Regions from separate parts of the Pseudomonas arabinosi genome, predicted to be linked through region 1. Evidence: riboswitches for the same ligand, from Rfam matches in the RefSeq annotation. Region 1 holds a riboswitch; each other region holds the start of a gene.

Region 1 (4,031 bases):
TGCACCATGTGCCATAGCGGCCAGTTACCCATGGCACCCAAAAAAGGTGATCAAGCGGCATGGAACCCCCGTCTGGAGCAAGGCACCGAGGTATTGGTCAAACACGTGACCGAAGGCTTCAACGCCATGCCGGCACGGGGACTGTGCATGGACTGCAGCGCCGAAGACTACAAAGCTGTGATTGCCTGGATGTCTAAGTAAGGATCGCGTCAGCCGAGCGATCCTGCCAACTGGACGTAGCTAAATTATCCGGGGATGGGCAACCAGCGTCGAAATCCGGCGCCGCCTTTCCCTGTCAAAGGACACCAGGCAAAGTCCCAAGGCGTCGGTGGAAACTCCTCCAGCTCAGGGTCAACGCCAGTGACAGAACGAGGTGCAACTTTCCAGTCAAACACCCTCATCGATGAACCTTGCCACGCCAGTACCAGCCCTCGTGCCTGGCTATCGTCAGTATTTATCCAGCGGGCCGCTGCCGCTGTCATGAAGGAATCGATGTGCTCCTCGTGGATTTGCGCGTTGTAGGTCGAAGTGAGCAACCAGCGGCAGACGCTCAAGTAGTAAGTCCAATTCAGCGGTGGATGATTACGGTATGCCCACGTCATGAAACTGCGAAATATATTCAAGCCATCCGGTGGATCTAGCTTGAGCAACCCAGGACACACATCGAACAGCGTATGCCAGTAAGGCAGCAACCGAGCATCCAGATGAACAAAACAGCGTGCATTACTGGGGTAGTCAGGAAACGGCAACAGGAAGTCTCCACGACTGCTCACGCGCGACGTCTTACTGACCAGTCGCGAAGCCCCTGAAGGAATAGCTATAGATCGCATACCAGTCTCCATGCCATCGTCGCTTCCGATTTATGGGATGCAGGAAAACTGAAAGTTATCCCTTCGAGAAAACTGAATCTGCAACTTGGATGATCAATAACGCGAGACATACTGCCTTCCTTCCCGAGACGATAGAACGGCGTCCACCTGTTGTCACATCAGCGACAACTTGACGTAAATCAGACGACGAAAAAACAAGCAGTAGCGGGCAAAACAAGCCGGCCACGTGCAGGTGTCAAACTTCGGGGGAAGCGCGAGGGTTGGCCGAGGGCCAGGAATATCGAGGGGGTGCCTTGCAGCGCAGTTCGCGACTAGGGCGCGGCTTTTGTCCAATCCGCAGCAGCCAGGTCAGACAAAACAGAAAAGCGATGCTCAACGTCACCGCAGAACAGATAGGGCAGGAAAGACTACCGGCCCAGCCACCGGCTAACTGGTCAGTGAAGTCCGTGTTCTGGGTCGGGCTCTTGCTGCCCAGTGCGGAGCAGAACTGACCACCGACGCCATTGAGTTCGAGCCCGCTCATCTGCCCATGCCCCAAACCGCAGGCGAATACATTGAACAGGACGCAGAAATACAGCGTCCAGGCAACGAGTGAGCGGTCTGATAGGGTCAGTTTCATGGCGGCGACATTAACACCGAAGCACGCGGGGTTGAAGATCGAAAGATGTTGATCAACCCCACCGCCCAGAGTTAACTGGACGATGGGGATACGATTCAATTACGCGACTTTGAGGGAATTCACACAGGTGAAACGCTCGACAAAGGCGTTGTCGGCATAGCGTTTGAGTGTCCGCGCCACCAGGCAGGTGAACAGCGGCTCGCACAACACCAACGGCAGGTAAGACACGGCGAACAGCGCCCAGTTACTCAGAGGGGTTGGCTCTTCGCCCATGGACAACCAGAAGCCCACCATCGCTACCACACCGGTGTAATACAGCGCATCAAACTTGACCACTTCTGCCCAGCGAATGCTGCGTCCCGCGACGTCGAAGAAGCGGCGACCGAGTAAGCCATGGGCGGCAATTAGCGGCAACATCAAGGACAACGAGTTGACCCCCAGGTGCACCAGATCCTGTGGTTCGAACAGCAATCCTTGCAACAACAGGCCAATGGCAAAACCAAACAGCGTGGGGATAAAGCCGAAGATGATGTAGACGGCAGAAGCACCAACGAAATGCAATTCAGAAGCGCCGACCGGCAAATGGAAAATCTCCATGAAAACCGAAAAGAAGGCTGCGGCCAGCACTGTCTTAATCAGGTTATCGGGGCGCAACAGCTTCGGCGAAAACGCCGCCAGAGTAGCGATTGCAGCAGCGTTGGCGTACAGCACTTTTGCGGCATTGAGCACGCCGGGTTCGATATGCATCAGTTCTCCCTCCGAGGGATGCGGGTCTGGAAACTGCCGGGATAATCGGCAGCACTTGTGGCAGGTCTCCTGGCTCACAGCTCGACACCCTCCCGCGCCTTCCCAGCCGTTATAGGCCAGTGGCATAGACGAGAGAGCTAACCGCTCACAGTTGCGGGGGCAGCGCAGGAATTGCCAACGGGCGTACCTGCTTCCCTATTGATTCACCAATCGGTGAAACCACAAAGCGCCAGCAGATTAAGGGTTTTGCACGGCCTGCGCACGATACGAGAAGCCTTTTTCCCACAAGGTTTCACAAAGCCATCTGCGACAGTCTGCCGCAGGAGACTTGGTAAACATGTTCTAGCGGACTCAAGGCAATGCCTGCGCCAGAATGTCGCAGGTTATTAAAGGCGACGGGCATCGTTAGACTTTTCGCCCCTCCTCCGGTTGGTCAGAACAAATGTGCTCAATAGTCATACTTGGGTTACGTCTGACCTATCGTCCAGTCGGAAGGTATCGATTACATTCATTTTGATACCATGCGGTCATTTAAAGATGATGCGTCCATACAGCTGACTGGACTATGGGCGATCCAAAAAGGCGTTAATCCATGAGCGTTTTGTTGACTCGCCGCAAGGTGATTGCAGGCATAGGACTGCTAGGTATGGGCATCCTGACTGGCTGCGATTCCCGAGGAGAACTGTCGTACAAATACGGCAAAGATCTGAGCAATCAGATCCTGGGGCGCACATTCAAGTTAAAGGATACTGACGGCGATGTGAGAATGCTCTCGAGCTATCGAGGCATGATGCCGATGGTGTTCTTCGGATTTACCCAATGCCCAGCGATCTGCCCCACTGCTTTGGCTCGCGCAGTAAAAATCAAGAAACTAATGGGCAAGGATGGCGACCGCCTCCAGGTCATCTTCATCACGCTGGATCCCGAACGGGATACACCAGCTGTACTCGATGCCTACGTCAAAACCTTTGATCCATCCTTTGTCGCACTTTACGGAACACTGGAAGAAACGGCTGCTACGGCCAAAGAGTTCGGCGTGTTCTACGAAAAAGTCCCCAGCGGATCAACTTATACCTTGTCCCATACTGCGACGAGCTATGTTTATGACTCCAGGGGAACGCTACGCCTTGGATTGTCTCACTCGCTTTCTGCACAAGAGTGTGCGGAAGATTTGCTTACCGTCATGGAGGTCTGTTAATGAACTCAACTCACAATCAAACCAGCATCACCCAACGCGTCAGACAGATCGTATTTGGGTTTTCGCTGCTGGGGCTGGCTTGCCAGGTGTCAGCCCAGACGCAGGTAGACGACGCGTGGGTTCGCGCAACAGTCGCAGGGCAGCAGGCGACCGGTGCGTTCATGACTATCACGGCAAGTAGCGACAGCAAGCTGCTCAGTGCACAGTCACCAGTAGCTAAAACCGTGCAAGTTCACCAGTCGACCATGAAGAACGACGTGATGAGCATGCAACCGGTAGAGTTCGTCGCCTTGCCTGCTGGCAAAGCGGTCACCCTGGATCCCCACAACTTTCACATCATGCTGATCGACTTGGTTGGCCAGGTCAAAGAAGGCGACAAGGTGCCGCTGACGCTGACGGTAGAGAATGCCAAAGGCGAGAAGGAGTCGGTCAAGGTTGAGGCCACAGCGCGGGCTTTGAATATGCCTGATCACAGCAAGATGAATTGATGACCTGAAGAATAAAAATCAGTGATGTTTGATCAAGTAAACATCACTGATTAAACACCCCATCGCGTCATAGACCGAGCTGCGGCAATTAGTCTCCCTCAGCGACTGTTCCCCCTGAAAAATTCGGTGCTGGAGTCGCCGCCCATGAA
Region 2 (4,031 bases), 840 kb from region 1:
AGCGCCCGCAGCGTGCTGACGGGGCAGCCGCGCTGGCAGCCCAGGCCGACCACTAACGTCGGCGCTGTGCTGATCTCAGTCATGCGTGGTATTGACCATCGCTTTTGCGGCGGAACAACCAGGCACTGATCAGGCCCAGGGCCAGCCAGAATGCCACGTTGGTCAGCTGCGAAGCGATTTTGAACTGAGCTTCCAGGGCTTGCGGAGCCAGCATCGAGTGGACTTCCGGTTGTGGTGCGCCGATCACGTGAGGAACGGCCAGGATTGCCACACCGAGCACTTTCATCAGCCAGTGACGACTGAACACGATCAATGCAATGCCGACCGCGGTGGAGGCGGCCGTGCCGATCCACCAGATCTGCCGTTGCGCCAAATCAGCCGCGGCAGTGCCCGGCAGCTCGGGCGGCAGACCGAGGGTCGGTGCCAGCACGAACGTTGCGTAACCGGCCAGGCCCCAAAGCAGGCCTTGGGAGGTTTTGGTCGGTGCGCGCAAGGTATAGAGGCCGGCGAGCATCAAGGCGAAACCGACAGCGACCACAAGGTTGCCACCTGTGGTGGACAGCACACGCTGCCAGCCATCTTCCGGTTCCCAGGCTTCAGCATCGTGAGTGTGAGCGGCGACAGCACCTGCGGCGTGTTCGTGGACTTCAACAGCAGCCGGCTCGGATTTTTCGTAGGTCTCGGCCTGCAAAATCAGCGGAGCCACCCAGAAGCTTTGCAGCAGGGTCAGCAGCAGGGCGGCCAGAAGCCCGGTGAACCCCGCGGTTTGCGCAATACGCTTGATCATGTCGGCAGGTCTCAATGGCACGGGAATGCAGAGCTGTGGCGGGTATCGTGAGCGGCGTTGTGCACCGCTTCGATGTGCGAGAAACCGGCGAAATACACAAGGCACGCACCCAGGATCGACGCACACGCGGCGGCGGTCAGGCGTTGAGTCAGGGTATTGGTGGTGCTGGCGGTGCTCTTATCGGTGTTGCTGCCGGTGCTGCTGATAATCGACATGGCGCTTCCCTCTGGTCTGTCAGCGGGTGATTTAGAGCGCATGGAAGACCCCTGCGAGTCGGGCACGCAGAGGTTCAAACAGCGCCCGCCCACCGCGGGTTTGTTATTCAGTGATCGTAATGGTCACTTTGTGTTGCGGGCCGGTCTCCGGGCTCACGAGGGGTCTTGGCTTTCGCCTTGACCTGCAAGCATCACCTTCCCATGCCGAACTGCTGGCACAGTGGATCTGACGCTTCGCTCGCTTACCGTTGCGGGGGCAGCACCGGACTGACATGACTTTAGAGTAAAGCACATGATTCACCGGTTTCCCGTTTCACCCTGTGAAGGGCACCCGTAACAAGGCGTGTAGGAGAGCATGGGCGGGGGCGGGGAGTCAATTGGCAAGGGTTCTCAGTTGGAAACCGCGGCGCTCCCTTCGCGAGCAAGCCCGCTCCCACAGTTGACCGCGTTCCAATGTGGGAGCGAGCTTGCTCGCGATGGGGCCGGTGCGGACACTACAAGACATTGACCCGCCCCCACACGATGCGTAGCCTTGCGCTTTCGAGGTTCTTCGGCGTCTGCCGAAGCTAAGAAGGGAACGCGGTCGATGCCGCGGCTGCCCCCGCAACTGTGAACGGTGATGTTCGCTGCCACGCCACTGCAAACCCTGTGCAACGGGTTCGCGGGAAGGCGCAGCGAATGCCAGGCCCACAAGCCCGGCACACCGTCAGCCAGGAGACCTGCCTCGACACAGATTCTCACTACAACCGGGCGGGGTGATCCGGTGGCGAAATCTTCCGCGCGCCTATGCAGCAGCGGTCGTCGTCCCGTATGCCCGCCACCTTGCCAAAGGGCATCCGATGAAAACACTGGCCAAACTCCCCGTCACCATCGTTACCGGCTTCCTCGGCTCGGGCAAAACCACCTTGCTGCGGCACATGCTCGACAACGCTCAGGGCCGTCGCATTGCGGTGATCGTCAACGAGTTCGGCGAGCTGGGCATCGACGGCGAAATCCTCAAGCAGTGCTCCATCGGTTGCACTGAAGAAGAAGCCAACGGCCGCGTCTACGAACTGGCCAACGGCTGCCTGTGCTGCACCGTTCAAGAAGAATTCTTCCCGGTGATGCGCGAATTGGTCGCCCGTCGCGGCGACCTCGACCACATCCTCATCGAAACCTCGGGCCTGGCCCTGCCAAAACCGCTGGTGCAAGCCTTCCAGTGGCCTGAAATCCGCAGCGCCTGCACCGTTGATGCGGTGATCACCGTGGTCGACAGCCCAGCGGTTGCCGCCGGCACCTTCGCGGCTTTCCCGGACCAGGTCGATGCCCAGCGCAAACTCGACCCCAACCTGGACCACGAATCGCCGTTGCACGAGCTGTTCGCCGACCAACTGGCCAGCGCCGACCTGGTGATCCTCAACAAGGCCGACCTGATCAGCCCTGAAGACCTGGCCCGTGTGCGCCTGGAAGTCGCTGAAGAACTGCCGCCAGCGGTGAAAATCATCGAAGCCAGCAGCGGTCGTCTGCCACTGGACGTGCTGATCGGCCTCGGTGCCGGCTCTGAAGAACACATCGACAGCCGTCACAGCCATCACGATCACCACCATGAAGGCGAAGATGATCACGATCACGATGCCTTCGACTCCATCTCCATCGAACTGCCGCAAGCCGACGAAAGCCTGCTGCTGGACGCGCTGACCCAACTGGTGGTCCAGCACGGCATCCTGCGTGTCAAAGGTTTCGCGGCGATCCCGAACAAACCGATGCGCCTGCTGATCCAGGGCGTGGGCACGCGTTTCGACAAGCACTTCGACCGTCAGTGGGGCGCCGATGAAGCGCGCACCACGCGTCTGGTGTTGATCGGCCAGGAACTGGACGCCGCGCTGCTCGAATCGCAACTGCGCGCCGCGCTCAGCGTTTAAGCCATGCACCTGCTCAGGACCCAGCCCGGCGGTTTCGTGTCGGATGACAACATTGCCGACCTTGGACAAACCCCCGCCGAGCTGGTGATCCTGTGCAGCGGCGACTCAAGCCTGGCGCTGCTCGCCGAAGCGGCGCAGCAGTTGCCCGACGATTACCCGAGCGTGCGCCTGGCCAATCCGATGCAGGTGCAGAATCACGCGTCAGTCGATCTGTATGTCGACGAAGTGCTGCGCCACGCCAAGGTGATTCTGATTTCGCTGCACGGCGGTATCGCCTATTGGCGTTACGGCGTCGAGCAACTGGTGCAACTGTCGGAGCGCGGCGTGCAGCTGATTCTGGTGCCTGGCGATGACCGCCCGGACCCGGAACTCAGCGAGCTAAGCACGGTGGGCGCGGAAGACCGCGATCGGCTCTGGCAGTTTTTGCGTCAGGGCGGCATGAGCAATGCCCTGGTTTTTTTCCGCTGCCTCGCCAATCGTTGGCTGGATCGCGACTACGCCTGGGCCGAGCCGCAAACCCTGCCGCGCACGGCGATTTACCACCCGCAAAAAAGCCCCGCTGAACTGAAGGATTGGCAAGCCGACTGGCAGGCCGATCAACCGGTGGCGGCGGTGCTGTTTTACCGCTCGCATTTGCAGGCGGCCAACACTGGTTTCATCGATATTTTCTGCCAGCGGTTGCAGGCGGCGGGGTTAAACCCTTTGCCGATCGCCGTGGCCAGTTTGAAAGAACCCGGCTGCCTGACGGTGGTCGAGGACCTGTTGGACGAAGTCGAGGCGGGGGTGATTCTCAACACCACCGGTTTCGCGCAATCCAGCCCCGAAGCGCCGCATTTGCGGCCGTTTCGCCGCAACATCCCGGTGATCCAGGCGATTTGTGCCCAGGACAACGAACCGGGTTGGCGCGCCAGCGAACAAGGCCTCGGTCCGCGTGATCTGGCGATGCACATTGCGCTGCCGGAACTGGACGGGCGGATCATCAGCCGACCGATCAGCTTCAAAGACCTGGCCTGGCGTAGCGAGCGCAGCCAGTCGGACGTGGTCTGCTATCGACCACAACCGGAGCGCATGGATTTTGTCGCCGAACTGGCGCGACGCTGGATTGATCTGGCGCGGGTGCCCAACGCT
Region 3 (4,031 bases), 1.7 Mb from region 1:
ATCGGGTTTGGGTGGTGCGTTGGTTTCGGCGACCAGCACGTCGCCGTTGGGCAGCACGTAGAGCCAGCGCGGGTGATCGAGACCTTCAGCAAAAGCCGCCACCTGAGTCCCTGTCGCGGCGATGGGTTTCGTGCCGTCCGGCCAGCCGATCGCCGGGGCGATGTTCACTGTCGGGATCAGGGTTTTATTCGGTTCTGGCAGCTTGGGTGATGGGCCGATGCCGTCGGAGACTTGCAGCCTGGCAGTTTCACCACAGGCCGCAAGCCCTCCGGCGAGCACGATGACGAGAACGAGCTGGGGCTTGCGCATGCTGATCTTCCCTATGAATGCATTGACTAATCAATAGAGAAGCGCAGATGCGCGATGGTTCAACGGGTCAGCCGCGGGCTTCCTTGAACAGCACGGCTATGCCGGGGTGATAGTTGCCGGCTTCGTTGCGCAACTTGCGATAGGCATAGGGGAAGTACCAGGCCACCGCGCAGGTGTGTTCCTTTTGCAGGTCATCGACCATGTCCTGGAGTTCTTCCGGGGTGGCGCTTTGTTGGGCTTTTTGCGGGGCGACGAACAGGCAGCCGAGTTTCAGGTCGCTGGCGTAGCTGATGCGTTTGGCGTCGCTGGTGATGTCCAGCAATGCTTGAGTCAGGTTCAGGCTGTTGACGCGGGGCCAGCGCTGGGTCGCCTGAAGGTAAGCGCGTTCTTCGCTGGTTGCGATAAACAGGTCGGCGCGGCCATTGCGTTCGCCTTCTTCGGTCTGTTTGCGGGTCGGTGTTTGTTGCAGCGTGACCATTTCCGCCATCCAGGCCGCGGCGGAAAGCAGGCTCAGGTTGGCTTTTTCGTCGAACCAGTAAGGCGTGTCGTTATCGCCGCGCACGGCGTTGTAGCGGTCGATACAGTCAAACCAGCGTTCCAGCACCGGGCGCAGGAATTCCAGCTTCGGATTGCTGATGATCATGCCTTGCATGTGGCTCACCCTTGTTATTGTATTGTGAGATTGTGGCTCTTTGATATCACTGCTGAGAGTGTGGCACAAGATTGGCGTCAGATAATTGATCGACGGCAGTTATTCGCTCGCAGGCCGCCCGTCTTCAATTGACGCTCCATCCCCAACCCTCTAACCTTCGCGGCTTGTTTCAGGTGCTCTGTGACCTTGGTCGACAGAGTGAAACAGGGAAGCCGGTGAGCGATCTCTTCAATTGATGAAGGCTCGCGATCCCGGCGCTGCCCCCGCAACGGTAAATGAGTGAAGACTGCGCCTTGAGCCACTGTGTCGTAGACATGGGAAGGCGCGCAGCCAGGCAAAATGCCGCTCATGAGCCCGGAGACCGGCCTGATCCATCCAGCGGCATCACGGTGGGCGATGCCAGGCTTTTTGCCGTCTATTCTTGTGCCTGCCCGCCGTTATCCAGCCTCAACGGAGAGCTCCCCCATGACTGATACCCCCGATCGTGACGAACGTCATCTGGCGCGCATGCTGCGCAAAAAAGCCGTGATCGACGAACGCATCGCCAATTCCCCGAATGAATGTGGCCTGCTGCTGGTGCTGACCGGCAACGGCAAAGGCAAAAGCAGCTCGGCCTTCGGCATGCTCGCCCGGTCCATGGGCCACGGCATGCAGTGTGGTGTGGTGCAGTTCATTAAAGGGCGCAGCAGCACCGGCGAAGAACTGTTCTTCCGGCGCTTCCCGGAACAGGTGCGTTTTCATGTGATGGGCGAGGGCTTCACCTGGGAAACCCAGGATCGCCAGCGTGATATCGCCGCCGCTGAAGCCGCGTGGGCGGTGTCCCGCGAATTGCTGCGTGACCCGTCGATCGGCCTGGTGGTGCTGGATGAATTGAACATTGCGCTCAAGCACGGTTATCTGGATCTCGATCAGGTGCTCAGCGACTTACAGGCCCGTCCGCCGATGCAGCACGTGGTGGTGACCGGTCGCGGCGCCAAGCCGGAGATGATCGAGCTGGCCGACACCGTCACCGAAATGGGCGTGATCAAGCACGCGTTCCAGGCCGGGATCAAAGCGCAAAAAGGCGTCGAGTTGTGAGCTGCACTTTATGAATAGCCATCGTCAATGCCCGGCGGTATTGATTGCCGCGCCGGCCTCCGGTCAGGGCAAGACCACCGTCACCGCCGCACTGGCCCGTTTGCATCGCAATCAGGGGCGCAAGGTGCGCGTGTTCAAATGCGGCCCGGACTTCCTCGACCCGATGATTCTCGAGCGCGCCAGCGGTGCACCGGTTTATCAACTGGACATGTGGATGGTCGGCGAGCAGGAAAGTCGTCGACTGTTGTGGGAAGCCGCCGGCGAAGCCGATCTGATCCTCATCGAAGGCGTCATGGGCCTGTTCGACGGCACGCCGTCCAGCGCTGATCTGGCGAGGCACTTCGGTGTGCCGGTGCTCGGTGTGATCGACGGCACCGCCATGGCCCAGACCTTTGGCGCACTGGCCCTGGGGCTGGCGCGCTATCAGCCGGACTTGCCGTTTGCTGGCGTGTTGGCCAACCGCGTCGGCACCCTGCGTCACGCGCAATTACTGGAAGGCAGCCTCACTGAAGGCTTGCGCTGGTACGGCGCCTTGTCCCGGGAAACCGGCATCGAATTGCCGAGTCGGCATCTCGGTCTGGTTCAGGCCAGTGAGTTGAACGATCTTGATCTGCGTCTCGATGCGGCGGCCGATGCGCTGGCCAGCAGTTGCGAGGTCGCGCTGCCACCCGCGGTGGAATTCGCCGCCCCCGATGTGATCGCTACAGAACCGTTGCTGGCCGGCGTGCGTATCGCCGTGGCCCGTGACGAAGCGTTTGCCTTCACCTATGGCGCGAGCCTGGATTTGCTGCGAGCCATGGGTGCCGAGTTGTCGTTTTTCTCGCCAATCCGTGACACGCAATTGCCGCAGGCAGACAGCCTCTATCTGCCGGGCGGTTATCCCGAATTGCACCATGTGGCGCTGTCACAGAACACCACGATGCTGGCCGCCATCCGTGCTCACCATGCGGCGGGCAAGCCGTTGTTGGCCGAGTGCGGCGGCATGCTGTATCTGCTCGACTCTCTGACCGATCTCGAGGGCACTCGCGCTGAATTGGTCGGCTTGCTGGCCGGTGATGCGGTGATGCAAAAGCGTCTGGCCGCGTTGGCGTTGCAGGCAGTCGAGTTGCCGGAAGGTTCGTTGCGCGGACACACCTATCACCATTCGCTGACCAGTACCGAGCTTGAGCCGATTGCTCGTGGATTGAGCCCGAACGGTGGGCGAGGGGCGGAGGCGGTTTATCGCGAAGGGCGGATGACTGCCTCGTATGTGCACTTTTATTTTCCGTCCAATCCATCGGCGATTGCCGCGCTGTTTGCGCCTGACCTTGAGGACGCCTTCGCGAGCAAGTCGAATCGTCGCACCGTCGCTCCCACATTAGAAAGTGTGTTGCCTGAAGAAACGCGGTCCACTGTGGGAGCGGGCTTGCTCGCGAAGAGGCCATGACTGACAACGCCTTCTCCGAAGCTGAGCGCGCGGCGGTCTACCGAGCCATCGGCGAACGTCGCGACATGCGTCATTTCAGCGGTGGCACCGTCGAGCCCGAGTTACTGCGGCGCCTGCTCGAAGCCGCGCATCAGGCACCGAGTGTCGGCCTGATGCAGCCCTGGCGGTTCATCCGCATCAGCGATCGAGCCCTGCGCGGCAAGATCCAGTTACTGGTGGAAGAAGAACGCATCCGCACCGCCGAAGCCCTCGGCGAGCGCTCCGATGAATTCATGAAGCTGAAAGTCGAAGGCATCAACGACTGCGCCGAGGTACTGGTCGCCGCGCTGATGGACGATCGCGAGCGTCACATCTTCGGCCGTCGCACCTTGCCGGAAATGGACATGGCCTCGTTGTCCTGCGCGATCCAGAACCTCTGGCTGGCCTCCCGCGCTGAAGGATTGGGCATGGGCTGGGTGTCGCTGTTCGAGCCGCAAGCACTGGCGGACTTGCTGGGTTTACCCGCCGGAGCCAAGCCGTTGGCCGTTCTTTGTCTAGGCCCGGTCAAGGAATTCTATCCGGCGCCGA

The links. Region 1 has a riboswitch for cobalamin ahead of ACMXYJ_RS18360 (energy-coupling factor ABC transporter permease). Riboswitches for the same ligand answer to the same signal wherever they lie in the genome.
Region 2: linked by a shared signal. The riboswitch ahead of cobW (cobalamin biosynthesis protein CobW) and the one ahead of ACMXYJ_RS18360 (energy-coupling factor ABC transporter permease) in region 1 are both predicted to bind cobalamin.
Region 3: linked by a shared signal. The riboswitch ahead of cobO (cob(I)yrinic acid a,c-diamide adenosyltransferase) and the one ahead of ACMXYJ_RS18360 (energy-coupling factor ABC transporter permease) in region 1 are both predicted to bind cobalamin.

Annotation. Positions count from the first base shown of each region.
Region 1 is NZ_CP180480.1:3,939,923-3,943,953, reverse strand. Features, by position in the region: gene ACMXYJ_RS18375 (c-type cytochrome) at 1-201, shown strand, start outside; gene ACMXYJ_RS18370 (putative natural product biosynthesis protein) at 246-830, opposite strand; gene ACMXYJ_RS18365 (DUF2946 domain-containing protein) at 1,066-1,449, opposite strand; gene ACMXYJ_RS18360 (energy-coupling factor ABC transporter permease) at 1,549-2,196, opposite strand; cobalamin riboswitch at 2,239-2,436, opposite strand; gene ACMXYJ_RS18355 (SCO family protein) at 2,789-3,394, shown strand; gene ACMXYJ_RS18350 (copper chaperone PCu(A)C) at 3,394-3,882, shown strand; gene ACMXYJ_RS18345 (DUF2946 domain-containing protein) at 4,027-4,031, shown strand, end outside.
Region 2 is NZ_CP180480.1:3,103,121-3,107,151, forward strand. Features, by position in the region: gene ACMXYJ_RS14595 (cobalamin biosynthesis protein) at 1-83, opposite strand, end outside; gene ACMXYJ_RS14600 (CbtA family protein) at 80-787, opposite strand; gene ACMXYJ_RS14605 (CbtB domain-containing protein) at 799-1,002, opposite strand; cobalamin riboswitch at 1,124-1,352, opposite strand; cobalamin riboswitch at 1,529-1,743, shown strand; gene cobW (cobalamin biosynthesis protein CobW) at 1,842-2,903, shown strand; gene cobN (cobaltochelatase subunit CobN) at 2,907-4,031, shown strand, end outside.
Region 3 is NZ_CP180480.1:2,212,588-2,216,618, forward strand. Features, by position in the region: gene ACMXYJ_RS10345 (PQQ-dependent sugar dehydrogenase) at 1-309, opposite strand, end outside; gene ACMXYJ_RS10350 (hypothetical protein) at 377-961, opposite strand; cobalamin riboswitch at 1,116-1,345, shown strand; gene cobO (cob(I)yrinic acid a,c-diamide adenosyltransferase) at 1,427-2,038, shown strand; gene ACMXYJ_RS10360 (cobyrinate a,c-diamide synthase) at 2,049-3,464, shown strand; gene bluB (5,6-dimethylbenzimidazole synthase) at 3,461-4,031, shown strand, end outside.